2 regions of the Methylobacterium sp. Leaf94 genome follow, and region 1 is predicted to be linked to the other one. Evidence: predicted binding sites of a transcription regulator. Region 1 holds the regulator's gene; the other holds the start of a gene.
What was found. The regulator LexA, encoded in region 1, represses DNA repair genes until DNA is damaged. The targets are predictions, from matches to a motif close to TGTTCNNNNTGTGTTCNG.
Positions count from the first base shown of each region.

Region 2: ASG63_RS00415 (PA0069 family radical SAM protein) is a predicted target of LexA. The motif match lies at 2,706-2,723, and genes of this name have one in related genera.

Region 1 is NZ_LMRM01000014.1:21,304-26,700, reverse strand. It holds gene ASG63_RS10730 (ComEC/Rec2 family competence protein) at 1-917, shown strand, start outside; gene lexA (transcriptional repressor LexA) at 911-1,663, opposite strand; gene ASG63_RS10720 (DUF937 domain-containing protein) at 2,017-2,802, opposite strand; gene sfsA (DNA/RNA nuclease SfsA) at 2,966-3,673, shown strand; gene ASG63_RS10710 (FkbM family methyltransferase) at 3,706-4,536, opposite strand; gene ASG63_RS10705 (outer membrane beta-barrel protein) at 4,881-5,397, shown strand, end outside.
Region 2 is NZ_LMRM01000001.1:88,601-93,997, reverse strand. It holds gene ASG63_RS00425 (glycosyltransferase family 4 protein) at 1-892, shown strand, start outside; gene ASG63_RS00420 (ribonuclease HII) at 958-1,587, shown strand; gene ASG63_RS00415 (PA0069 family radical SAM protein) at 1,553-2,677, opposite strand; gene ASG63_RS00410 (hypothetical protein) at 2,847-3,368, shown strand; gene moaB (molybdenum cofactor biosynthesis protein B) at 3,399-3,956, opposite strand; gene ypfJ (KPN_02809 family neutral zinc metallopeptidase) at 4,042-4,953, opposite strand; gene ASG63_RS00395 (uracil-DNA glycosylase) at 5,057-5,397, opposite strand, start outside.

The DNA of each region.
Region 1 (5,397 bases):
TCCAGACGGTGCAGCCCTTCGGGCTGGTGGGCAACGCGCTCACCCTGCCGCTGGTCTCCCTGGCGGTGATGCCGTCAGCGGTTCTGGGCATCCTCGCCTATCCGTTCGCGCTGGATCAGCCGGTCTGGTGGGCCATGGGCCTGGCGGTGCGGGGGATGCTGACCATCTCGACCTGGATCGCGGGCTTCGGCAACGCCGTCGTCGTGGTCCCGGCCTTCGGCACGGGGGCCCTCGGCCTCCTGGCCGCCGCCCTGATCGTCCTGACGCTCCCGGCCTCGTCGCTGCGCTGGCTCGGCCTCATTCCGGCAGCGATCGGCATCGCCTGTGCGGCTGCCCCGGATCGCTACGACATCTACGTCGATCGGGAGGGGGCGGGCGCCGCCATCCGCGAGCGCAACGGGCGGCTCGCCACCCTTGGCCGGCCGCCCCCCTTCGTGCTCGCGCAATGGCTCAAGGCCGATGGAGACGACCGACGGGTGCAGGACGTCACGAGGTTCGAGGGCGCGCGCTGCGATCGCCTGGGCTGTACCCTGACCACACCCGACGGCCGCGTGCTCGCCCTGACCACCGACAAGCGTGCCCTCGGAGAGGACTGCGCCAGGGCCGACATCCTGATCACCCGGCAATCCGCGCCCGGGGGCTGCGCCGCATCTATCGTCATCGACCGGAATTTCCTGGGATCCCACGGTGCGACCGCAATTCGCCTCACCCGCGATGGGCCGTCCCTCGCCACCGCGAAGCAATTCGGGGATGTCGTGCCCTGGCGTGCGACGCCTTTGCGCAAGCCGGTGGACCCGCCGGGAACGTCCTTGCCATCTTCGACACCGCCGGCGTCGGTCTTACCGGAAATCCCCGATCGCACCCGCGACCCGTCGGATCCGTCCGGCGATGAACCGGACGGGGACCCCCTTCAGTAGCGGCGCACCAGGCTGACGAGACGTCCCTGGATCTGCACCCGATCCGGGCCGAGGACCCGCGTCTCGTAGGCCGGATTCGCCGCTTCCAGGGCGATGGACGATCCACGCCGGCGCAGGCGCTTCAGGGTCGCCTCCTCGTCGTCGATGAGGGCCACGATGATGTCGCCCGTGTTGGCGGTGTCCTGCTTGCGGATGACCACCAGGTCGCCGTCGAGGATCCCGGCATCGACCATCGAATCGCCGCGCACCTCCAGGGCGTAATGCTCGCCGCCGGCCAGGAAATCTGGCGACATCGTCACCGAATGGCTCTGTTCCTGGATGGCCGAGATGGGCGTACCGGCCGCGATCCGACCCATCACCGGGATGGTCACGGCCCGACCGCTCTCGTCGGTGGCCTGCGTGGTCGGCAGTCGGGACACCGATGCGCCGGCCGGCAGGCCCTTGCCCTTGCCGCCTTCGACCACGCTCGGCGTGAAGCGGCGAACCTCGGAGGCCGGAGCGGCGCGCGGGGCGCCCGCATTCCCCCCGAGGCTCTCCGGCATCCGGATCACCTCGATGGCCCGCGCCCTGTTGGGCAGCCGGCGCAGAAAGCCGCGCTCCTCCAGGGCCGTGATCAGGCGGTGAATGCCCGACTTCGACTTCAGGTCGAGGGCGTCCTTCATCTCGTCGAACGACGGGGGAACGCCGCTCTCGCGCATCCGAAGCTGGATGAACTGGAGCAGGTCCAGCTGCTTACGCGTCAACATGCGGGACACTCTTCGTTAGCGCCACGGATCGCGGCGGGTGGCACTAGAAACAAACCACGAACACGTTAAACGTTCCGTAAGTGTTCTGCAAGGGTTCCCATCTCAAGCCTCCCGGGCGCGATCCGTTCGATCCCCTCGGCAAGGGCGGATCCGGGCGTCGCCCGAGCGCCACGCCGGCCTGCCGCTGCGGCCATCGCTGCGATTGAGTGGTGCCCCGATCCGACGAATGAGTTGGACGGCCGGCGTCTAGACCGGTCGGCAGGGCGCCCGGGCGCAGCGCCCTCGGGTCGATGGCCCGGCGACGATCGGTTCTCTGCCGTCCTCTGCCGGCGTCGCCGACGGCGGGTCTTCGGCTAGCGCTGCCCGGTGCGCCCTGCCTTGGGCCGGTCACCCGAACCGTTGCCGCCCGTCTCGGTGGGATTGCGGGGATCCTGCCAGAAGGTATCGAACAGGCGCTGCATCGCGCGGGCGTTCTCCTGCTGCACCTCCAGGCCCGTCTGGAACATCTGCTGCATCACGTCGAAGGGCGCTTCCGTGGCCGACCTGTCCGGCGCGGCGGACTCCGGCCGGGGCGAAGCCGCGAGCCACGTCGACGCCGCACGCGGTCGCGCCTGGGGCGAGGGCGTCGCGGGCTTCGGGGTCTTGGCGCCGGAGTTCAGGAACGCCTGCATCATCTCCGACCAGGCATTGGGCGGGAAGCCGAAGGGGTTCGCCTCGGCGCGCGGGGCCGGCGCCGCGGCAGGCGGCTGGTTGATCATGACGTGGACGATCCCCGCCACCACCATGCCGGCCATGATCGGCAGCATCTGCTTCAAGGCCGGCATCGCCACGCCGCTGACGGCAGCTGCCTGCTGCAGAACGGCCTGACTCAGATGGGGCGAGCCGAAGAGTTGCTGGACCAGCATGTCCATCTGAGGCGTCGCGCTCGACGCCTTCGGCGCGGCGGGGCCGACGAGATTGAAGAGGTGGGCGAAGCCGGTCGGATCCTGGGCGACGTTCCGCTGCAGCCCCATCGTGAGGGCCGGAAGCAGGGCTTCCATCGCGCGCAGGCTCTGCTCCGGCGACAAGCCGAACTGCCGTCCGAAACCCTGCGCGTTGGGGCCCGCCTGCGCCTGAAGGATGTCGAACAGATTGAACATGGCGGCCTCGCGGACGAACTGCGGCTTTCCCGGTCATCGACCCGGGCGCGCCGCGCGAATTCTGTCGCATCCGGTCGGTACTGACCAGCCCGGGCGCCTCACGACGGCCCGATTCCCCGTCGACGGGGGCCCGTATCAACCCGTTTCTTGCCCCGGACCCGCGATGCGCTTCCCTTCGCCCCTGATCGAGGCGCGCCTGGTGCGTCGCTACAAGCGCTTTCTCGCCGATCTGCAGCTTGCCGACGGGTCCGTGATCACGGCCCATTGCCCCAACCCGGGGGCGATGCTGGGACTTGCGGTGCCGGGCGCGCGGGCCCTGTTGTCCGACGTCCGGGGCCCGACGCGCAAGCTCCCCTTTTCCTGGGAACTGGTGGAGGCGGATCTGCCCGGCGGCCGGCAATGGGTCGGCATCAACACGATGCGGCCGAACGCCCTGGTGGCGGAGGCCTTCGCCGCCGGCGGCCTGCCCTGCCTCGCCGGCTACACGGGCCTGCGCCCCGAAGTCCGCTACGCCCGGGCCAGCCGGGTCGACTTCCTCGCCACCGGGGAGGGGATGCCGCCCTGCCATGTCGAGGTGAAGAACTGTCACCTGATGCGCAGCCCCGGCCTCGCGGAATTTCCCGATTGCGTCGCCGCCCGCAGCGCCCGCCACATGACGGACCTCGCGGCCGTCGTCGAGGCCGGGGGCCGTGCCATGGTCATCATCGTGGTGCAGATGTGGGCGGATCGCTTCGATGCCGCGCGGGACCTCGATCCTGCCTTCGACCGGGCGCTTCAGGCCGCTCGGGCGGCCGGCGTCGCCGTCCACGCCCATCGCTGCCGCATCGACCCGGTCGGCATCGCCGTGGCCGACGCCATCCCGGTGCTGTAGGGCGCCCGTCCCAGAAGAACCGCGCGGGCCCGTCAGTCGGCCCGCTCGAAGATCAGGTTGAGGCGGGTGCGAGCGATCCGGCGATAGCCGTGCTGCTCGAGCAAGGCGGGCAGGTCGATCTGCCACTGGTCGGTGCCGTTCTCGACGATGAGCAGCCGCGGGTGGAGGCTCGCGGGGGCGGCCCGCAGGAAAGGTTCGAGGATCAGGTCCTCGGCGCCCTCGACATCGAGCTTCATCGCGTCGATGCGCGCGATGCCCTCGCCGAGGGCGAGATCGAGCAGGGGCACGGCCGGCACACGAATCTGCGCGCCCTCGTTCGTCCCGACGATCTTCAGGCTCGATTCCCCCCGGTTGCGGGGGTCCACGAACAGGGTGAGTTCCCCCGCCTTGTCGGCGACCGCGCAGGCCACCGCCTTGACCGTTCCGAACGGATTCTGCGCGATGTTGTAGGTCAGGCGGTCGAACACGTCCGGCTGCGGCTCGACGGCCAGGATCCGGGCGCGCGGCCCCGCGAAGGCCGCCACGAACAGCGCGTAGGCGCCGATATTCGCGCCGATATCCAGGAAGGTGCAGCCGGGCTGAAGCTTCGCCCGGAGAAGTGCGCGCTCCTCCGGATCGAAGAACTGCGGCGTGAAGAGCACCTTCTTCTCGCAGTTGTTGTTGTAGGGGTAGAGCCGCATGCGGGCGCCGTAGCGTTCGACGTCCAGAGGGGCGCCGCGCAGCAGCCCGATCGCCACGCGGCGCAGGAACAGGGCGAGGCGTCGCCCGGCCCAGCTCGCGTAGGAGATCCGGCCCGTCTGCCGAGCGATGCGCGCGACGAGGCCTGTGGGAGCGTAAGTGCCGTAGGGCTGCGTGTCTTTCATCGTGCGTGCTGATGCCAGCGCACGGACGCGGCGGCAAGCGACGCCGCCGCGGGAGGATCGAAAGGTCCGGACATTCCGGGCCGATCAGCCCGCAGCGCCCCCTCCGGGCGAATGCGGTCGGCCGCAGATCAGACCTGACCGTCGCGCCACTTCGGAAGCAGAGGACAATCGTCGAGACCGGATCTGGTGCTCAGACCTGTTCCATTGCGGCAACACCGCGACCGAAACCCAGTTCGAGCGGCCTCGATTGCCCGAAAAATAGGCGTCTGCACAAAGGATAGCTTTGCCGTAAACGGGAACCTTTGAGAACGTCGCCCCAACGCAGATCCTCCCGCAGAGTTCCCATCGCCATGCAGCGCTCTCTTCTCGCCCTTTCCGCCGTCCTGCTGTCCTCGGTCTGCGCCTTCGCGGCCGACATGCCGGCGAAGGTGCTGGCGGTCCCTGCCCCGCCCGCGCCGTGCAAGGCCGAGATCACCTTCCCGGCCTATGGCGGCGTCATCAAGCAGAACCCGAACCCGTCCTGCCTGACGCTCGGCGCCTTCGGCGACGTCTATGTCGGCGGTGCGGTCACGGGCTACTTCTACACCCAGCCCAACCAGTACACGTTCTCGCCCGCTCCGCTGCCGAGTGACCGGGCCGGCCGCGTGGACGTCTCGAACCTGATGGGCTTCATCCAGAAGGCCGACGGCCCGTTCCAGTTCTACGCCGCCTTCGGCGCCTACTCGATCCCCGGCCTCGGCCTGCCGATCTACGGCACCTTCGACCAGACGGACCTGCTGTATTCCCCGGCGCCGATCGTGTTCGGAAAGTACGTGATCAACGACAACTGGTCGATCCAGGGCGGTCGGATGCCGACCCTGA
Region 2 (5,397 bases), on a different contig from region 1:
CAAGCGGCACGTGGCGCGCCTCTGGGACGATCTGCAGCCCACCCACGTCCACATCTCCACGGAAGGGACCGTGGGCTATGCCACGCGGCGATACTGCCTCGCCCATGGCCGCCCGTTCACCACGAGCTATCACACCCGCTTCCCGGAATACCTCTCCGCCCGGGCCCCCGTGCCCGAAACCTGGAGCTATGCCTGGCTGCGCCGGTTCCATGGCGCGGCCAACGGCACCATGGTCTCGACCCCCTCCCTGGAGCGCGACCTCCACGCGCGCGGCTTCACCAACCTGATGCGCTGGACGCGCGGCGTCGACACCGAGCTGTTCCGGCCTCGCCCGCCGGATGCGCCGGACCTTGCCGGGCTGCCGCGGCCGATCTTCCTCACGGTGGGACGGCTCGCGGTGGAGAAGAACCTCGAGGCGTTCCTGCGCCTCGATCTGCCCGGAACGAAGGTCGTCGTCGGCGACGGCCCGGATCGGGCGCGCCTCGCGGGGATTGCGCCGGCGGCCCGCTTTCTCGGCATCCGCACCGGCGCCGCCCTCGCCGCCCTCTACGCCGCTGCCGACGTCTTCGTGTTTCCGAGCCTGACCGACACCTTCGGAATCGTGCTTCTCGAAGCCCTCGCCTGTGGCGTCCCGGTGGCCGCCTATCCCGTCACCGGGCCCCTCGACGTCATCGGCCGGACCGGTGCCGGCGTCCTCGATCACGACTTGCGTGCGGCCACCCTGGCCGCCTTGGCAATTCCGCGGGAGCGTTGCCGCAGCGAAGCCCTGCGGTACACCTGGGCCGAGAGCGCGCGGCAGTTCTACGACAACATCGCTCAAGCCCATGGCAGCACGTCCGTCCGGGTACAGGCCGCGGGCACGCCATCGCGGGGCATCGTCGAACTCGGCTGACGCGTGGACCCGTCTGACCGCGCACGCTAGGGGAAGGGATCAGCCCCCTGCCCGGACCCTGCCCGATGCCGCCCTTCGACCCGCGCCTGGCGGAGACCTACCCGGCCGTGATCGGCTGCGACGAGGTTGGGCGGGGAGCCCTCTGCGGCCCGGTGATCGTCGCGGCGGTGTGGTTCGCGCCGGCTGCATTCCCGCCCGAGCTTCTGGCGCGTCTCGACGACAGCAAGCGCCTGAAAGCGGCCGAGCGCGAGGCGTTGACTCCACTCATCCGGGCGTGGGCCCGCGTCGCGGTGGCGGCCGGATCGCGCGCGCTGGTGGACCGGATCAACGTCCGCGCCGCCACCCTCGACGCCATGCGGCGCGCGGCCCTCGGCCTGCATCTCGACGCACCGGTTTGGGTCGACGGCCGCGACACGATTCCGGGACTCGCCCTCCCCGGCCGCGCCGTGGTGGGCGGCGACCGGCTGGTGCCGCAGATCGCCGCCGCCTCCATCGTGGCCAAGACCCTGCGCGACGCATTGATGCGTCGGCTGGCCGGGCGCTACCCGGACTACGGCTGGGCGAGCAACGTCGGCTACGGCACGCGCACCCATCTCGCCGGCCTCGCACACCGCGGCCGCTCGCCCCATCATCGGCTCAGCTTCACGCGCGCCTACGATCTCAGAACAGGCTCAACTGGTCGCGCGGAACCCTGAACAGGTCGACGCGCAGGCGACGACGGACTTCGGGATAGCCGAGGCGCTGCCGGGCGAGCCGCATGCGCTGGCGGATCAGGTCGGCATAGGCGCCGGTGCCGGTCATCCGCGTGCCGAAAGCGGCGTCATAGGCCTTTCCGCCCCGCGCGGCGCGGACCAGCGACATGACGTGGCGCTGGCGACCTGGGTAATGCTCGGCGAACCAGTCGTTCACCAGGTCATCGAGTTCGAGCGGCAGGCGTAGGAGTACGTGGCTCGCCTCCACGGCGCCGAGCGCCCGGGCCCGGGCGAGGATCGCCTCGAGCTCGTGGTCGTTCAACGAAGGGATGATCGGCGCGGCGATGACCATCACGGGAATGCCCGCGGCGCTCAGGCGGGCGATCGCGTCCAGGCGCTTTTGCGGATGCGGCGCGCGGGGCTCCAGCCGGCGTGCCAGGACGGGATCGAGGGTGGTCACCGAGATCGCGACCTTCACGAGACCGTCGCGCGCGAGGTCGGTGAGGAGGTCGAGATCGCGCACGACGAGATTCGATTTCGTCACGATGCCGACCGGGTGGCGGAACCGCGCCAGGACCTCCAGCACCGCGCGGGTGACGCGATGCTCCCGTTCGATCGGCTGATAGGGATCGGTGGCGGTTCCCAGGGCGATGGTGGCGGGACGGTAGCCCGGTGCCGACAACTCCGCTTCGAGCAGAGCGCCGGCACCCACCTTCCGGAACAGCTTGGTCTCGAAGTCGAGGCCCGGTGACAGGCCGACATAGGCATGGTTCGGACGGGCGAAGCAGTAGACGCAGCCGTGCTCGCAACCGCGGTAGGGATTGATCGAGCGATCGAACGAGATGTCGGGCGAGGTGTTGCGGGTGATCAGCGTGCGGGCATGCTCCGGCCGCACCTCGGTCCGGACGGGGACCGCCTCCTCGTTGCCGGACCAGCCGTCGTCGAAGGTTTCCCGTCGGGCCGCCTCGTACCGTCCGCTCGGATTGGCCGTGGCGCCCCGGCCCCGCCGCCCCATCGGCTGCGGTGTGGTCTCGCCGAGGCGTCGCGCAGCCGCGGGGCCGGCGGACGATGGGCGAGTGGCGTCTGCTGGCATGGGCGAGGTTCATCCGTTGGGATCGGACGAGAACGTATCATGAACAAATGCTCGGGGCGCTGCAAAAATTTCAGGCAGAACGCGTGTCGTGTCGCGTTTCTACCCATTTGCGTCCTCTGCGTCGCCGCGATGTGGCTTGGCGCTACGCGAAAATACGGTATGCGCGCGCATGCTTTCGGCTCTCATCTCCGTGGCGCGGCCTGCCGACCCCGATTCCGTCGATCATCTCGCCGATACGCTAGGCGCGCTGGTCGCCGGAGTTGCGGCAGGACTCGTCGGTGACGCGGTGATCGTCGTGCCGGTCGCGAATGCGATGATCGAGGCCGTGGCCGAGGCGACCGGCGCGACGGTCGTTCTGCGTGGTCGTGGGTCGTCGCCCTGGTCGGCCGGTGCGAAGATCGCGCGCCGGGACTGGGTGCTGTGTCTCGAGGCCGGCGATGTTCCCGCCGAGGGTTGGATCCGTCTTCTGGACCGCTTCATCGGGACGGCCCGCCCGGAGGTGTCTTTGGCCCGCTTGCGCCGCCCCCATACCGGCCTGCCGGCACGCCTGGCCGCCGGAGGGGAGCGCGTCATCGGCGTGAACGCTCCACGCCCAGGCGATCTGGTGCGCCGCGAACGCCTGCTGGCGGGCCCGAAATTCATCCGCCGTTTGAAGGCCCGCCCGCTCGCGGCGCGCCTCGACCGGGCGTAATCGCCGCTGATCGAGGGTCGACCGTCCCGCCTACACCGAGATTGAAGCGCCGCGACGCAGGTGCTCGTCCAGGCGGGGCATGATCTCGACGAAGTTGCAGGGCCGATGGCGGTAGTCGAGCTGCGCGGCCAGGATGCCGTCCCAAGCGTCGCGGCAGGCGCCGGGAGAGCCGGGCAGAACGAAGATGTAGGTCGCGTTCGCGACGCCCGCCGTGGCGCGCGACTGCAAGGTCGAGGTTCCGATCTTGTCGTAGGAAACGCGGTGGAAGACGGCCGAGAAACCATCCATGCGCTTCTCGAACAGGGGCTCGATGGCCTCGGGCGTCACGTCGCGGCCCGTGAAACCGGTGCCGCCCGTGGTGATGACCACGTCGACGGCCGGGTCACGGCTCCAGCGCTCGACCTGTCCGCGGATCGCCTCGACCTCGTCGGGGACGATGGCGCGGGCGGCCATGGTGTGCCCCGCCGCCGTGAGGCGCTCGACGAGGGTGTCGCCGGAGCGGTCGTCCCCCTCGCTGCGGGTGTCCGATACCGTGAGGACCGCGATGGCCAGCGGGATGAAGCTGCGGGTCTTGTCGGATGCGACCATCTTGGAATGCCTTCAACCGAACGCGGGCGGGACGGGACCGATCCTACGCGAAAGTCCCGCCCCCCGACAGCGCGCCGGCTGCAGCTCAGTTCCGCGCGGCCCGGAACGTGTCGCAGGATTTCGTCTGTCCGCTGCGATAGCCGGTCATGAACCAGCGCATCCGCTGCTCGGATGAGCCGTGCGTGAAGGAATCCGGCACGGCATACCCCTGCGACTGCTTCTGAAGCTTGTCGTCGCCGATGGCGCTCGCCGCCTGCATCGCCTCTTCGATGTCGCCCTGCTCCAGGGCGTTATACTTGTCGTTGGAATTCTTGGCCCAGACGCCCGCGAGGCAGTCGGCCATGAGCTCGGTGCGCACGGACAGCTGGTTCGCCTCGGTCTTGCTCGACGCGTTCTGCTGGCGGCCCTGGACCTTGCCGAGAATGCCGAGTTCGTCCTGCACGTGATGGCCGACCTCGTGGGCGATGACGTAGGCGTAGGCAAAGTCGCCCTTCACGCCGAACTTCTGCTCCATCTCCTTGAAGAACGAAGTGTCGAGATAGACCTTCTTGTCGATCGGACAGTAGAACGGCCCCATGGCGGCCTGGGCCGAGCCGCAGCCGCTGCGTGTGCCGCCGGTGTAGAGCACCATCGCGGTCGGGCGGTACTGGCGGCCCGTCTGGTTCGGCAGGACCTCCTTCCACACATCCTCGGTGTTGCCGAGGATCGCGGCGGCGAAGCGCCCGCTCTCGTCCGTCGGCTTGGTCTTGCGCTGGGCCTGGGTCTGGGGGTCGACCTGCTCCTGGCGCGGGCGTCCGCCGCCGGACATCTGCTCGGCACCGCCGATCAGGACCGCCGGGTTGATGCCCGTGACCCAGCCGATGATGCACAGGATCACGATGGTGCCGATGCCAAGGCCACCGGCTCCGCCGCCGGGAAAGCCGAACCCACCATCGCCGCCACCTTCGCCGCGCCGATCCTCGACATTGTCCGACGAGCGGAAATCTTCCCAGCGCATGATCTCGTTACACCCTGTCCGGCCACGCGGCGTCACACACGGCCGCGTGAAGTAAGTCGCAGCTACGGGATACGGTTCCGCTTGGGCGCCGGCCCGAGCGGGCTCAGGCCTTCCCGTCGAGGGCGGCGCGCAAGGTCCGGAAGTCCCGCCAAGCAAGGCGCTTCTGCAGCGGCTGGCGCAGGAGATAGGCCGGATGCAGCGTCGCCAGGGCGCGGATCTCGCGGCTCCCGACGCGGTAGGGGTAGAAGCGACCGCGCGCCTTCAAGATGCCGTCCTTGGTGCCGGTGATCGCCTGCGTCGCCGGGCTGCCGAGGCAAACGATGAGGTCCGGATCGGCGAGTTCGATCTGCCGTTCGATGAACGGCCTGCAGATCGAGACCTCCTGCGGGGTCGGGTTGCGGTTCCCCGGCGGCCGCCACGGCACGATGTTGGTGACGTAAGCAT